2 regions of the Ruegeria sp. BHSC037 genome follow, and region 2 is predicted to be linked to the other one. Evidence: riboswitches for the same ligand, from Rfam matches in the RefSeq annotation. Region 2 holds a riboswitch; the other holds the start of a gene.

Region 1 (7,097 bases), on a different contig from region 2:
CGACCGGCGGTGCATAGGAGGGGGCGTCGCTCATGCGTCCGCGCATATAGGGGTCCAGCGACAGGTAAACCGTGCGCAGCAGCATCTGCCCCTCGGCCGGTTCGGGGATATCCGTTTCGACCATGCGCAGCGTATTGGTGTCGGGTTCGCCCTTGGGGCGCTCGGCCAGAACGATCTGGCGGTTCCTGGTGTCAGACATGTCGTGTCGGTCCTTTGGATTGCGTTGAGTGCGTGATCACGCGTTGGTACCGACATGCAGGCGCAAGTCGATATTTCCGCGTGTGGCGCGGGAATATGGGCAGACCTGATGCGTCGCCTCGACCAGCTTGCGGGCGCCTTCATCGGACAGCCCGGGCAGATGCGCGGTGATGTCGAGGTCCAGCCCATAGCCACCATCCGACCGCTGCCCCAAACTGACCGCCACCGTGGTGCTGGCGCCGGTTGCATCCAGCCCCAGCGATTTCGCCATCAAATCCATGGCGCTGTCGAAACAGGCGGCATAGCCAAGGGCAAAAAGCTGTTCGGGGTTGTGGCCGTCGGCCTGAGAACCCGGACGCACCATCGGAATCGACAACGAGCCGTCATCCAGCGCGGTCACCCCCGACCGGCCACCGGTGGCCGTTGCGGATGTTTTGTAGAGAATTTTCATGGGCAGGCTCCTGTTTTCGGCTTTCTAATAGACCGGTCGTCTAGTATATGGTCAAAATTTTTTACATGGGGCGTATCGCGGATGCGGTTGATTTCATGGCCGATTCCAGCGGCTCGACCGATCCGGAGAGGCCAGCGACCAGGCTGGCGCCGAGCCACTGGTGATAGATCGCGCGCGCAGTCAGTGCCGGGTCCTCGAGCCGGGCCACCGAACCTTCGGCGATGCCGTCGCGCAGGGTCTGGGTCAGGGCCTCGACGATGCCGTCCACGGCGTTTTGCAGAACACCGCTCATGCTGTCTGACAGGTCCGAAACCTCGGCCGCAAGCTTGACGACCAGGCAGCGCTCTTCGGGGTTTTGCCCGGTCTGTTTGCGGATCCAGCCCTGGAAATAGGCAAGGAATCGATCATGCGCGTTCAGCGAGGGGTTGTTCAGCGTGTCCGCCAGCCCTTGTCGGTAATCGTCGGCAAAACTTTCTAGAAGCGCGCAGCCATAATCCTCTTTCGAGGCGAAGTAATGGTAGAACGAGCCCTTGGGGACTCCGGCCTCTTTCAGTAGGTCGTTCAGGCCGACGCCGACAAACCCACGCTCGGCGGTCAGCCGGCGGCCAACGGCCAGAATCTGTTTCCGGGTATCCTTGCGTTGCGTGCTCATGGGTCACGAGATGGCAGTTAATAGACCGGTCGTCTAGTGGTGGTGATGGATAAAAATCCAGATGACGTAACGTCGGGTCATCGCCCACGAAGAAAGCGCACGGATTTCGAAGCTTTACAGTTCCTTCCGCGCCCGCAGCGCTGCGGTGATCGTCCCGTCATCCAGATAATCCAACTCGCCCCCGATCGGCACGCCCTGCGCCAGCGAGGTCAGGCGGACCTGTCCTTCCAGCTGATCTGCGATGTAGTGGGCCGTGGTCTGCCCGTCGACGGTGGCGTTCAGGGCCAGGATCACTTCGGTGATGTTTTCGGCAGTCACCCGGTCAAGCAGGCGGGGGATGCGCAGGTCATCCGGGCCGACGCCGTCCAGTGCCGAGAGCGTTCCGCCCAGCACATGGTAGCGGCCTTTGAATACCCCTGCGCGTTCCATCGCCCACAGGTCGGCCACGTCTTCGACCACGCACAGCTCTCCGGTGGCGCGGTCTTCGGAATTGCAGATGTCGCAGATGTCGGTGGTGCCCACGTTGCCGCAGTTCAGGCATTCGCGCGCGGTGGCGGCGACCTGCTGCATGGCGTCCGACAACGGCGTCAGCAGCAGGGCGCGTTTGCGGATCAGGTGCAGCACCGCCCGCCGGGCCGAGCGCGGCCCCAGCCCCGGCAGCTTGGCCATCAGGTCGATCAGGGCGTCGATGTCACTGTTCGAACTCATGGCCTTTCCTGCGTGGCTTTGGCGGCGGGGGTTTGAGGGGCGAAGATTAGAACGGCAGCTTGATGTCCGCCGGCAGACCCATGCTTTCGGTCAGCTTGGTCATTTCTTCCTGCGACCGCTCGGCCGCCTTGGTCTGCGCATCCTTGATGGCGGCCAGGATCAGGTCCTCGACCACTTCTTTGTCGTCGCTGTTGAAGATCGACGGGTCGATGTCCAGACCTTTCAGCTCGCCCTTGGCCGAGGCCGTGGCCTTGACCAAGCCCGCGCCGGATTCGCCGACGACCATGATGGTGTTCAGATCTTCCTGCATCTGCGCCATCTTGGTCTGCAGTTCCTGCGCGGATTTCATCATCTTGGCCATGTCGCCCAGACCGCCGAGTCCTTTGAGCATCTGTATGTCTCCTGTCATTCGAATTGCGGCCTAAATACGGGCCGTCTGCGTCCTTCACAAGGGCAGCGCGCCTTCTGCACGGGTGATTAGTCTTCCTCGAATGGATCCCATTCGTCCTCGACCTCGGGCAGGGCTTCGGTTTCGACCTTGGCCGCGCGGTCCTGAGGGGTTTCGATCCGGGTGATGCGGGCCTTGGGGAATTGTGTCAGAACCGCCTGAACCAAAGTGTGTTCTTCGGCCTTGGCCTTCAGCGCCAGCTCGGCCGCGTCGCGCAGTTCGGCGATGGTGGGCGCGTCCCCGTCCGAGACGATCGAGACCGCCCAGCGATTGCCGGTCCAGCGCTGCAGCGCGGACCCGAGCCGCGCGGCCAGGTCGGTGGGGGCCTTTTCGGTGGGCGTGAATTCGATCCGTCCCGGCTGGTACGAGACGAGGCGGACGCCGTTTTCAACCTCGACCAGCAGTTTTACGTCGCGGTTGGCGCGGATCAGTTCGACCACATGCTCGAAAGTTGGATAACGCGCCAGCGCGGTCTGCACATCCTGGGCCAACGCCGCCGTCGGCGCGCCGCCCACGCCACGCGGGGCTGGCGCATGGGCCGAGGCCGTCGCGGTCACGGGCGGGGCGCTGTTTCCGGCAACCGGAACGCCGCCCCCCGGCCCGCCGATGGGCGGCGGAGGGCTGTCCTGAAGGCGCTTGATCAACTCTTCCGGGCTGGGCAGATCGGCCACATGGGTCAGACGGATCACCGCCATTTCCGCGGCCATCATCGCGTTGGGGGCGGCCGAGACCTCCTCGAGCGCCTTAAGCAGCATCTGCCACATCCGGGTCAGCACCCGCATCGGCAACGCCTCGGCCATCTGTTGGCCGCGGGTGCGTTCATCGGGCGAGACGGTCGGGTCTTCTGCCGCGTCGGGGGTGATCTTCACCACCGAGACCCAATGGGTGATTTCGGCCAGATCGCGCAGCACCGCCAGCGGGTCGGCGCCCTCGGCATATTGCGCGCCCAGTTCGGTCAGGGCCCCGGCCGCATCGCCACGCAGGATCATGTCCATCAGGTCAAGAACGCGGCCCCGGTCGGCCAGCCCCAGCATCGCGCGCACCTGATCGGCGGTGGTTTCGCCGGCGCCATGGCTGATCGCCTGATCCAGCAGCGAGGTCGCATCCCGGGCCGAGCCTTCGGCGGCGCGGGTGATCAGAGCCAGCGCGTCATCCGAGATTTCCGCGCCCTCGGCGGTGGCGATCTTGCGCAGCAGGCCGATCATCACTTCGGGCTCGATCCGGCGCAGGTCGAACCGTTGGCAGCGCGACAGCACGGTGACCGGAACCTTGCGGATCTCGGTCGTGGCAAAGATGAACTTCACATGCTCGGGCGGTTCCTCCAGCGTCTTCAGCAGCGCGTTGAACGCGCTGGTCGACAGCATGTGGACTTCGTCGATGATGTAGATCTTGTACCGCGCGCTGGCGGCGCGATAGCGCACGCTGTCGATGATCTCGCGGATATCGCCCACGCCGGTGCGGCTGGCGGCGTCCATTTCCAGCACGTCCACGTGGCGGCCTTCCATTATGGCCACGCAGTGCTCGCACTGGCCGCAGGGTTCGGTCGTTGGGCCGCCATTGCCGTCGGGGCCGATGCAGTTCATGCCCTTGGCGATGATCCGCGCCGTGGTCGTCTTGCCGGTACCGCGGATGCCGGTCATGATGAAGGCCTGCGCGATCCGGTCCGCCTCGAACGCGTTTTTCAGCGTGCGCACCATGGCATCCTGACCGACCAGGTCGGCAAAGGTTTCCGGGCGGTATTTTCGTGCGAGAACCTGATAGGCGGGGCTGGACTGTGTGGTCATGTCTGCTCTGACGGATTCGTACTGACGATGCAGGGTAGAGTTCCCGGTGCCCCGCGTCCACAGCGCCGGTGCAGGTTTTTCGCTTTGGCGGTGGCGCTGGTTGGGCCATACTGGACCAATAGTTTTCAGTGATGCGTTTCCCGAGGGGTGGTTTCGATGTCCAATCTGGTTGTTCATGCCCTGCAGGTCGGGGGCGGTTCGCTTGCCCTGACCTCGATACCCGGCGGAGGCGGCGACTACTGCGGCGACCTGGACCTGATCGGGGGCTGGGCGCCGGGTCTTGTGATCTCGATGACGACTCTGGCCGAGATGGTCGCCGTGGGGGCGGGCGATTTCGGATCGGACATCCAAGGGCGTGCTAGCCGCTGGGCGCATCTGCCGGTCGCCGATTTTTCGGCGCCGGGGGATGAATTTGACGGCCAGTGGCCGCCGGTCAGCGCCGCCGCCCGCCATGCGCTGAGCGGTGGCGGGCGAGTTCTGGTGCATTGCCGGGGGGGCTGTGGACGATCCGGCATGGCCGTTCTGCGCCTGATGATCGAATGTGGCGAAGCCCCGGAACCGGCGCTCAAACGCCTGCGGGCCGTTCGCCCCTGCGCCGTGGAAACCGAGGCGCAGTTGCTCTGGGCCGTGGCGCCGGCTCGGGTTGCTACCCCGGACTGACCGTCAGATGACTGCCGGCAAGGCGTGTTCCGCCGGGGTGGTGGGATCCAGCGCGACCGCCTGCAGCATCGCGCAGGGTGACGTGTCCAGCCCCTGCGCCGGGCAGGCATCGGCCAGATCATTGAACATCAGGTCGGCATAGGCGTCCAGGCTTTGCGTATCTGCCCCTGCGCGTGCGCCGCAATACACCCGGATCAGGTCGGCACGGGCATCAAAGCGGGCGAGGCATCCCGGCGTGCAATGGGCCAGTTCGCTGGTGCCTTCCACCCGGAATTCGGGCGAGGTTGCCGCGCCAGCCGCAGCAACCGCCTGCGCGACCGACCGGGCCAGATGCGCCAGCGCAGGGCAGGTCCTGCCCGTGCGTTGGCAGATGGTTGCGGAAAATTCGTGTGTGTTGGTCTTCCAGATCATGATGCGCCCTCCGCGCGTTGGGCAGGGCGGAGCAGACGGCCGGTTTCACGGCCAGACCCTGCCCGGACACCCCGTCCGAGTTTCGGTTTTACGTTTGATGGCAGGTCTCCTGACTTGCGGGTCGTTGCTTTGCCGACCTTCCCAACCTTGCGGTCAGTGGTATCTCGGCATCGCTCTCCGCCTACAGTTGCGGGGGCAGTCGCGGCATTGGCCCGGATGGACCGCACCGTGTTCCCTTTTCATCCCGGCCGAAGGCGCGGGAACCATCACCCAATCGCTAGCGGTCAGGGTCGGGCCGAGTCAAGCCACATTCAGTCGCGCGGTTGGAACCGGTCCCAAGGGACATGCTCGGGCAACCGGCGCAGTACATTCGAATCCCTACGCGCGCGCGCCAGTTGCCAGCCGCCCTGCATCACGATGAACAGGGTGTCTGCGGCCATGTCAGGATGCGCGACGCCCAACCGTTTCGCGTGGCCGCGCACATCCTCGATCCAGCTTTTGTACAGCCGGTCGGCATGGTCGCGGAAGGTTCGGTTGTTGGGGCTTTCGAACAGGGTGGCGGCGATCGGGCAGGTCTCCCACTGGGGCGAGGTGTCGAACAGTTTCGCGATCTTGTGGCACAAGGTGCTGACCCCGGCGCGGAAATCCTGCGCGTCGTTGAACGCCGCCGCGATCATGTCGCGCATCCCGTCCGAGGCCCAGCTGGCCGCGGCCAAGGCAAGATCCTGCTTTCCCTTTGGAAAATGGTGATACAGCGAGCCCTTGGGCGCGCGGGCCTCGGTCAGAATCTCGGTCAGGCCGACACCGTTGTAGCCCGAGCGCTGGAACAGTCGGGCGGCGGTCTGGGTCAGGCGATCGCGGGTGTTTTGCGGACGTTGGGTCATCTTGCGCGCATCTTGACAGGACTGGACCAATCGGTCCAGATGAAATGATTAGACCAATCGGTCCAGAGCATTTGGAGGCTTGGATGTTGGATTCGCAGCAGACGGTGAGCGCCGAAGATTTCGAGTTTTCGGCGGGCGAGGCAAACCTGTCGGCGCGGCTTTATGCGCCAATGGCTCGGCCGGACGTCGCCGTCGTACTGAACGGGGCGACGGGCGTGCCGCGGGACTATTACCAGCATTTCGCGCGCTGGCTGGCCGCCGAGCGGGGCATGGCCTGCCTGACCTATGACTATCGCGATTTCGGGACATCTTTGAAACGGCGCCTGAAAGACTCGGATGCCACGATGGCCGATTGGGCGCTGAAGGACATGCCGGCGGCGCAGGCCGAGATGCGGCGGCGCTATCCCGATGCCAGGCTTTGGGTCATCGGTCATTCGGTCGGCGGGATGCTGGGGCCGCTTCAACCCGGGATCGAACGGATCGACCGGATGATCTGCGTGTGTTCGGGGCTGGTGACCCTGGCCGATCATCCCTGGCCCTACAAGGGGTTGGCGGCCCTGTTCTGGTATGGCCATGTGCCGCCTCTGGTGCGTCTGCTGGGCTATCTGCCGGGGCGGATGCTTGGGTTCGGGTCCGATCTGCCATCCGGTGTCTATTGGCAGTGGCGCAAGTGGTGTACGTCACCCGACAGCTATCTGCCGGAACTGGGCGACACGCTTCCCCAGGTCGACTGGGGCCGAACGACGGCCCCGGTTGACGTCATCGCCCTGGAGGATGATCAGACGGTTCCGCCGCCGGCGGTCTGGCGGCTGGCCGAGCTGTACGGGCCTGCGGCGCGGCGCCATTTGTTGGCCCCGGCCGCCTTCGGCCTGCGCGAGGTCGGCCATATCGGCGCCTTTGC
Region 2 (7,097 bases):
GACCAGCCGGCCGAGCGACAGGCCGTATTGGACGCTCTGTGCGCTGCGGGACTGGACCGGCAGGTCGAGATCGCCGAGCACGCCTGTTTCAGTGGCTGCAATGAACCGACCGTGGTGGCGATGCAGGGGGAAAGCTTGGCGTCTTACGTGTTTTCGGGGATCGATCCGGTTGCCGATGCCGATGACATTGCGGCGACCTGCCGGACCATTCTGAACAGCCCGAATGGCTGGATCGAGGACGCCCGGCCGTGCGGGCGGCTCCGCTTGTGTCTGCGGGCGCGGATCCCCGCGCTTCAGTCCACCTGAACCGTGACTGAGGCGCTGACAGGCACCCCATCCACGGCGAGCGGGCTGTGGCTGTTGGCGTTCAGCGAGACCTTAATGGTGGCTTCGCCCTTGGGCAGGTCCGGAAGGTGCATCCAGTTACCATAAAGCCGCGCTAGCTTGACGCCGTTCACATAGACATGCGCATGGCCTTCGCCAGGCCTGTCCGCCAATGAGGCGTTCTCCGGAGAGAAGTGGAAGTTCTTTGGCACCACATGCAGGTTCCAACCCGCCATCGGGTCAGGGGTGACGGCGATCTCCAGCCCCGGCGCATCCGGTCCGGCGGGCAGGTTGATGGCGGTGCTGTGATCATGGGCCGTGGCCTCGACGTGATGGCCGCCGTGTTGAGCGGGGTCGGTATGGTCGTGACCGTCGAAGGTGACGCCGTTGGCTGCGGCCAGCACGAACCCGGCGCCCCCGCCAAAGACCAGACCGATCGCAAATAGTGCAAGCGAGCGTGTCATCTTGTTTCCTTGAAAAGCAGATGATCCGCCAGTTGGTCGCCGGCGGATCGTGGGATTTCGGGGATCAGGCCGCGGCTTCGACGCGCTTGCCCTCGCTTTGCCAGAAATACCCGGCAAAAGCACCCAGCAGCACCCAGGCCGCAAGACCCACGCCGAAGGCGCGCGCGGCGAACAGGGCCCCGATCTCGGTCGGAACCGGCCCGGTGAACACGTCGGGTTCCGGCGCGCCGATCAGGTGCGGGGCCATCAGCAGCACGGCCGCGACCAGATAGCTGACGATGTTGCCACCAAAGGCGATCAGCCACAGCGCCACCACGGCAGCCGCGACGGTTGCCCACCACCAGATTTGCCGCGCGAACACATCGGCTGCGGCTACGCCCGGAACCTCGGGGGCCAGGGTGAAACCCGGCGCCAGATGAAAGGCGATGAAACCGGCCAGGCCCCACAACACGCCCGTGCGCCCGTCAACCGGGTGGCCCAGCGCCTCGGCCAGCGACATCAGGGCGACCAAAACCAGCGCATAGCCGGTATAGGTCAGCATGGTGAACACCACGCTCAGCCCGTCGCGGGTCAGGTCCGAGAACATGCCCGGCAGCTCGGGATGGGCCGACACGGCCTCGGCCCCGAAATGCACCAACTCCCCGGATTCATAGAGTTCAGCGTGCAGCAACACGGGCTGCACGAATAGCAACTGCAGCAGGGCGACGATCAACCCGGCTGCGGCACCAGCGAACAACGCGCTGGTCAGAATGCGGCTGAACATTGGTTTAGTGGCAGGGGAAGCCGGTAGCGTGGCGCACGTCATGGGCGGCGTCATGCAGCGCCGATGCCTGAACGTGACCGGCCACGGTGATGATCCCCAGGCCCAAGGCCGCCGCGAACACTGCCGAAAGCATGCCGGCGCGTACCGTTGATGCGGTTTGCGTTTGTGTCGTCATTTTCTGTCCTCCTGTGCCGCCGCACCCGACGGCCGGTGTTTCATTGTTCGCCTGGCAGGTCTCCTGGCTTGCGGGTCAGCGCCTCTGTTCGCCTTCCCCCCGAACGGATCGGGAGTGGCTGGTTGAACAGGGCTCACCGCTTACAGTCGCGGGGGCGGCTTTGGATTTGACCTGCGCGCAGGCCGCACCAAATTCCCTCTTAGCATCCGGATGTCTCCGGCAGGACCAGACCCGTCCATTTAGACGTGAATGCCGCTATGGCGCAATCGCCATTTGCGACCTTTCGCGTCAAATCCCGCGCTTTTTGAGGACATAGATATCCATGATCCACCCGTGCCGGGCGCGGGCTTCGGTGCGCGTGCGCAGAATCTCGTCGGCCACATCGGCCAGTGGACCCTTGATCAGGATCTGCTCGGGCATACCCACGTAAGCCCCCCACCAGATGTCAAAATCGGCCATGTTCAGCGTCTGGAACGAACACGCGCCATCCAGCATCACCGCAACCGTATGTGCGTCTCTGGGCCAGCCCTCGTCGCGGATGCGCCGGCCGGTGGTGACCAGATAAGGCGCGCCGATCTCGTTGATCGGCATGGCATGGGCCGCCGTCAGCGCCTGCAGCGCCGTGATGCCTGGGATCACGGTGGTGTTTGGCTGCGGGTCCAGCCGCGCCGCGATTCGCAGCGAACTGTCATAGAGCGACGGGTCGCCCCAGATCAGCAGGGCGACGGTGCGTGCCTCGGGGTGCCGAGCCATCGCCTCCTGCCAGCGCAGGGCGATTGCGTCGTGCCATTCATCCACGCCGCGCAGGTAGCCGTCCTGTGACCGGCGCTCGGGGATGTCGAAATAGGCAAATTGGGGCGGTGTGTCGGTGACCTTGCGGATGATTTCCTCGCGCACCCCCGCCAGATCCGCCTTGTTGACGCCCTTACGCGGGATCAGGATCAGATCGGCGGCGCGGATCGCCTGCGCGCCCTGAAGCGTCACATGATCGGGGTTGCCGGTGCCGATCCCGATCAAGACCAGATCAATCATCGTCGCTCTCCGCCAGCGGACCATAGAGGATCAGCGCCGGCGCGGTACCGATCTCGGAGTTTAGGCGCTCGGCCAGTGCACCGACGGTGGACCGGTGCAGCGACTGCTGAGGCGTCGAAACCGATTCTGCCATCAGCGCAGGGGTGTCCAACGGCAGCCCATGCGCGTGCAGCGCCTGCGCCAGCAGGGGAAAGGTGCGCTTGCCCATGAACACCACCGTCGTCGCGCCCGGGTCGGCCAGCGCGGGCAGGTTCAGGTCCTCGGGCAGCTTGCCGCTGACATCGTGGCCGGTGACGAATTGCACCCGCCGCGCGGTCAGCCGGCGGGTCAGCGGGATGCCTGCCGCGGCAGCCGCGGCAATCGCCGAGGGGATGCCCGGAATGATCTCGTATGCGATCCCGGCGGCGCGCAGGGCCACCAGTTCCTCTTCGAGCCGCCCGAACAGGCCGCCATCGCCCGATTTCAGCCGCACGATTCGTTGGCCGGTCTGGGCGTACTCCACCAGTAGGCGGCTGACGTGGTCCTGCTTGGGCGAGGGCCGCCCGGCGCGCTTACCCACGCCCACAAGGTCGGCCTCTTTGCGCGCATGGCTCAGGATCGGCCCGCTGCTGAGATCGTCGAACAGCACCGCGTCGGCCTTTTGCAGCCGGTCCACGGCTTTGAGGGTCAACAACTCCGGGTCGCCGGGACCGGACCCGATGAAGGAAACGAAACCGTTCATGCGCTGGCCTCTGCGATCAGATGGAAGAACGTACCGGTGACATGCCCGCGGCGCGATCCGGTCTGTGGGCCTTCGGCGCCTTCGGCGTCAAAAACCCGGGCCAGGGGTGCATCGGGCTGCTCGACGATCGAGGAATAGTGGAACTCGTGCCCCCGCAGCGCGGTTCCAGCAGAGAACCCGGGCATGTCGGCCAGCAACTCGGCCCGGCGATAGCCCAGGTTGAATTTGCGCTTTTCGTACGAAGTGACCAGGCCCAGCAGCCCGGCCATCCGGTGGCGGGTGCCGTCCTTGTCGATCAGCCCTTGTCCCAAGGCCATGTAGCCGCCGCATTCGCCATGCACGGGCCGCGTTTCGGCATGTTTGCGCAAGCCGGTCAGGAACCGCTCTGCCGCAGCCAGGGTTCCGGCGTGCAGTTCGGGGTACCCGCCGGGCAACCAGACCAGATCGGCATTCGGGGCCGGCGCCTCGTCCGCCAGCGGAGAAAACGGCAGGATCTCGGCCCCGGCCGCCCGCCAGCCTTCCAGAAGATGCGGGTAGGTAAAGGAAAACGCCGCGTCCTGGGCCAGCGCGATCCGTTGCGCCGGAGGGCGCGGCAGCGCGGCCGACGACGGCCCCATCGGGCCCGAGGAGGCCGCCCGCTTGATCGCCTCCAGATCCACATGCGCGCGCAGGAAGGCCGCGTATCCGGCAATCGCGCTTTCCAGATCGGGGTGCTCGACCGCTTGGATCAGGCCCAGATGCCGCTCGGGCAGGGTCAGGTCGCCGCGCCGGGGCAAAACGCCCAGAACCGGCAGGCCCGCGCGCTCCATCCCAAGACGGGTCAGGCGTTCGTGGCGCTGGCTGGCGCAGCGGTTCAGGATCACGCCAGCAAAGGGCAGGTCGGGGTTGTACATCCGAAACCCCAGCGCCGTGGCCGCAGCCGACTGAGCCTGACCGCCCACATCCAGCACCAGAATCACGGGCCAACCCATGCGCAGCGCGGTTTCGGCGCTGGACCCATGGCCCAGTTCGCCCGGCTTGGCGACGCCATCGAACAGGCCCATCGATCCTTCGGCGACAACGATGTCGGCGCCTTTGGCCTGCGCTGCAATCGCGCCTAGTAATGGCGCGCCCATCGCCCAGCTGTCCAGGTTGAACGAGGCCCGCCCCGCCGCCGCCCGGTGAAAGGCCGGGTCGATGTAGTCGGGACCGCTCTTGAAGGGTTGCACTGTCAGCCCGTCCTCGGCCAGCGCGCGCAGCAGGCCCAGCATCACCGTGGTCTTGCCCGTCCCCGAGGATGGGGCCGAGATCAGCAGTCCGGGCGGGTTAGTCATCTCCGTGACTCCAGCTCGACCACGGGCTGTCGGCGCTTTGTGGGCGGTAACGGCGGTCATAGGTCTTTGAATACAAACAGCTTTCGTCGAATCCTTCACCGGCCAGCGCCGGCCCGACCAGGATCAGCGCGGTGCGCGAGATGCGCTCGTCCAGCGATTCCTTCAACGTGCCCAGGGTGGCGCGGACGATCCGCTCGTCCGGCCAGCTGGCGCGGTACACCACGGCCACGGGGCAATCGGCGCCATATGCGGGGGTCAGGTCAGCCACTACCTTGTCCAGATTGCCGATCGACAGGTGGATGGCCAGTGTGGCGCCAGTGCGGGCGAAGTTTTCCAGCGTTTCGCCCTCGGGCATGGACGAGGCGCGCCCCGGGGTCCGCGTCAGCACCACCGATTGTGCCAGCCCGGGCAGGGTCAGTTCGGTGCCCAAAGCGGCCGCGGCAGCGGCAAATGACGGAACGCCGGGGGTCACGCTGACGGGAATGCCCATCTGTTTCAGGCGTCGGATCTGTTCGCCCATCGCCGACCAGACCGACAGGTCGCCCGAATGCAGGCGGGCCACGTCCTGACCGGCGTCATGGGCGGTTTTGATTTCAGCCATGATCTGATCCAGATCCATCGGCGCGGTGTTCACGATGCGCGCGCCTTCGGGGCAGTGCGCCAGGATCTCCTCGGGCACAAGCGACCCGGCATACAGGCACACCGGGCAAGCGGCGATGATGTCGCGTCCGCGCAGGGTCAGAAGGTCGGCGGCGCCCGGTCCGGCGCCGATGAAATGAACGGTCATGTCTGTCCTCCGATGGCGACCGCGCAGGTGGCAAGCCGGTCGTCCGAGATCTGTCGGGGTGAAAGCAGCCGCGCGCCCGGTCCGGCGGCGGCAAGGGCGGAAGCTTCGGCCACGCTGCCGGTGCCATGACTGGCGCGGCTGCGGGGCGAGCAGGTGAGCGTGCGTTGCCCGGCCAGATCGGCCGGGTTCGCGAAATGCAGGGGCAGGGCGCAGGCGGCGGCAAATTCGGCCAGCGCCGGATGGCCGGCCTTGTCAGCGGCGGTGGCCAGCGCGTCCACCGCCTGCCCGGCAGTGGCGCGGTCGAACGCGGCGCGCAGGCTGGCGCAGGTCGCGGTGGACGAAAACCCAAGCCCGGCCACGATCATAGGGTCACGCTCCACTGAACGACCGGATAGGCCGATTTCCAGCCACGCCGCGGGCCGAGGTCGCCGGCCTGCGCCAGCTCGATCCGCAGCAGGTCGCCGCCCAGCTTGGCGTGCCATCGGCTCAGCACTGCTTCGCTTTCCAATGTCACGGCGTTGGCCACCAGCCGGGTGCCCGAGGGCAGGTTGGCCGCAAGCCAGTCCAGCAGCGCGTCGCTCAGCCCGCCGCCGATGAACACCACGTCAGGCAAGGGTAGGCCGTCCAGCGCGTCAGGCGCCCGGCCATGGATGATCTGCAACCGATCCTGTCCCAGCGCGTCGGCATTGGTGCGGATGCGCGCGGCGCGGTCTGCGCGCGGCTCGATCGTGGTGGCGGTCAGGGACGGGTCGCACATCAGCCACTCGATGCCGATCGAGCCGCTGCCGCCGCCGATGTCCCACAGATGCTCGCCCCGAGCGGGCGCCAGCGCCGACAAGGTCAGCGCGCGCACCGGCCGTTTGGTGATCTGCCCATCGGTTTCGAAGATCTCGTCGGGTTTGCCCGAGGCCAACGGCAGCGCACGCCCGTCGCCCGAAACCTCGAGCGCAACGCAGACCGGATGCTCGAACGAACCCAGCAGGGCTTCGGTCAGGGACATGCTGCGCGCGCGTTCCCGAGGGCCGCCGAGGGCCTCCATCACGTGCATGGTCGTATCGCCGAATCCGGTCTCGGTCAGATAGCGGGCCAACTCGGCCACCGCGGCACCGTCGCGCAGCAGGATGATGGCGCGCAGGCCGCGGGACAGATGCGGACGCAGGCGGGTCAGGGGGGCGGCGTGCAGACCGAAGGTGGCAGTGCTTTCCAACGGCCAGCCCAACCGCGCGGCCGCCAGCGAGAAGGTCGACTGCCCCGGCCGTGCCACCCAGTCTTCGGGGGCGAAATTGCGCGCGATCACCGACCCGGAGCCAAACCAGAACGGATCACCCGAGGCCAGCACCACCGTGCGCCGGCCCTTCAGCCCCTGCAGAAAGGGCAGCCCGTCGGCGAACGGCACCGGCCATTCGATGCGTTCGGCTCCGGTTTCGGGAACCAGTGACAGGTGCCGGGGCGGGCCCATGATGACCTCGGCACGCTCCAACTCTTGACGGCTTGCGGCCGACAGGCCATCCAGTCCAT

Evidence for each region. Region 2 has a riboswitch for cobalamin ahead of AC2FMN_RS14505 (CbtB domain-containing protein). Riboswitches for the same ligand answer to the same signal wherever they lie in the genome.
Region 1: linked by a shared signal. The riboswitch ahead of AC2FMN_RS15240 (hypothetical protein) and the one ahead of AC2FMN_RS14505 (CbtB domain-containing protein) in region 2 are both predicted to bind cobalamin.

What each region holds. Positions count from the first base shown of each region.
Region 1 covers NZ_JBXWRT010000016.1:47,835-54,931, reverse strand. The annotation lists gene curA (NADPH-dependent curcumin/dihydrocurcumin reductase) at 1-199, opposite strand, end outside; gene AC2FMN_RS15270 (organic hydroperoxide resistance protein) at 236-649, opposite strand; gene AC2FMN_RS15265 (TetR/AcrR family transcriptional regulator) at 711-1,301, opposite strand; gene recR (recombination mediator RecR) at 1,416-2,009, opposite strand; gene AC2FMN_RS15255 (YbaB/EbfC family nucleoid-associated protein) at 2,056-2,400, opposite strand; gene AC2FMN_RS15250 (DNA polymerase III subunit gamma/tau) at 2,487-4,241, opposite strand; gene AC2FMN_RS15245 (protein-tyrosine phosphatase family protein) at 4,398-4,901, shown strand; gene AC2FMN_RS15240 (hypothetical protein) at 4,905-5,312, opposite strand; cobalamin riboswitch at 5,395-5,595, opposite strand; gene AC2FMN_RS15235 (TetR/AcrR family transcriptional regulator) at 5,624-6,196, opposite strand; gene AC2FMN_RS15230 (alpha/beta hydrolase family protein) at 6,280-7,097, shown strand, end outside.
Region 2 covers NZ_JBXWRT010000014.1:104,399-111,495, reverse strand. The annotation lists gene AC2FMN_RS14520 (DUF1636 family protein) at 1-306, shown strand, start outside; gene AC2FMN_RS14515 (hypothetical protein) at 294-788, opposite strand; gene AC2FMN_RS14510 (CbtA family protein) at 853-1,551, opposite strand; gene AC2FMN_RS14505 (CbtB domain-containing protein) at 1,556-1,726, opposite strand; cobalamin riboswitch at 1,763-1,971, opposite strand; gene cobF (precorrin-6A synthase (deacetylating)) at 2,015-2,758, opposite strand; gene cobA (uroporphyrinogen-III C-methyltransferase) at 2,751-3,479, opposite strand; gene AC2FMN_RS14490 (cobyrinic acid a,c-diamide synthase CobB) at 3,476-4,792, opposite strand; gene cobM (precorrin-4 C(11)-methyltransferase) at 4,785-5,579, opposite strand; gene AC2FMN_RS14480 (cobalamin biosynthesis protein) at 5,576-5,944, opposite strand; gene cbiE (precorrin-6y C5,15-methyltransferase (decarboxylating) subunit CbiE) at 5,941-7,097, opposite strand, start outside.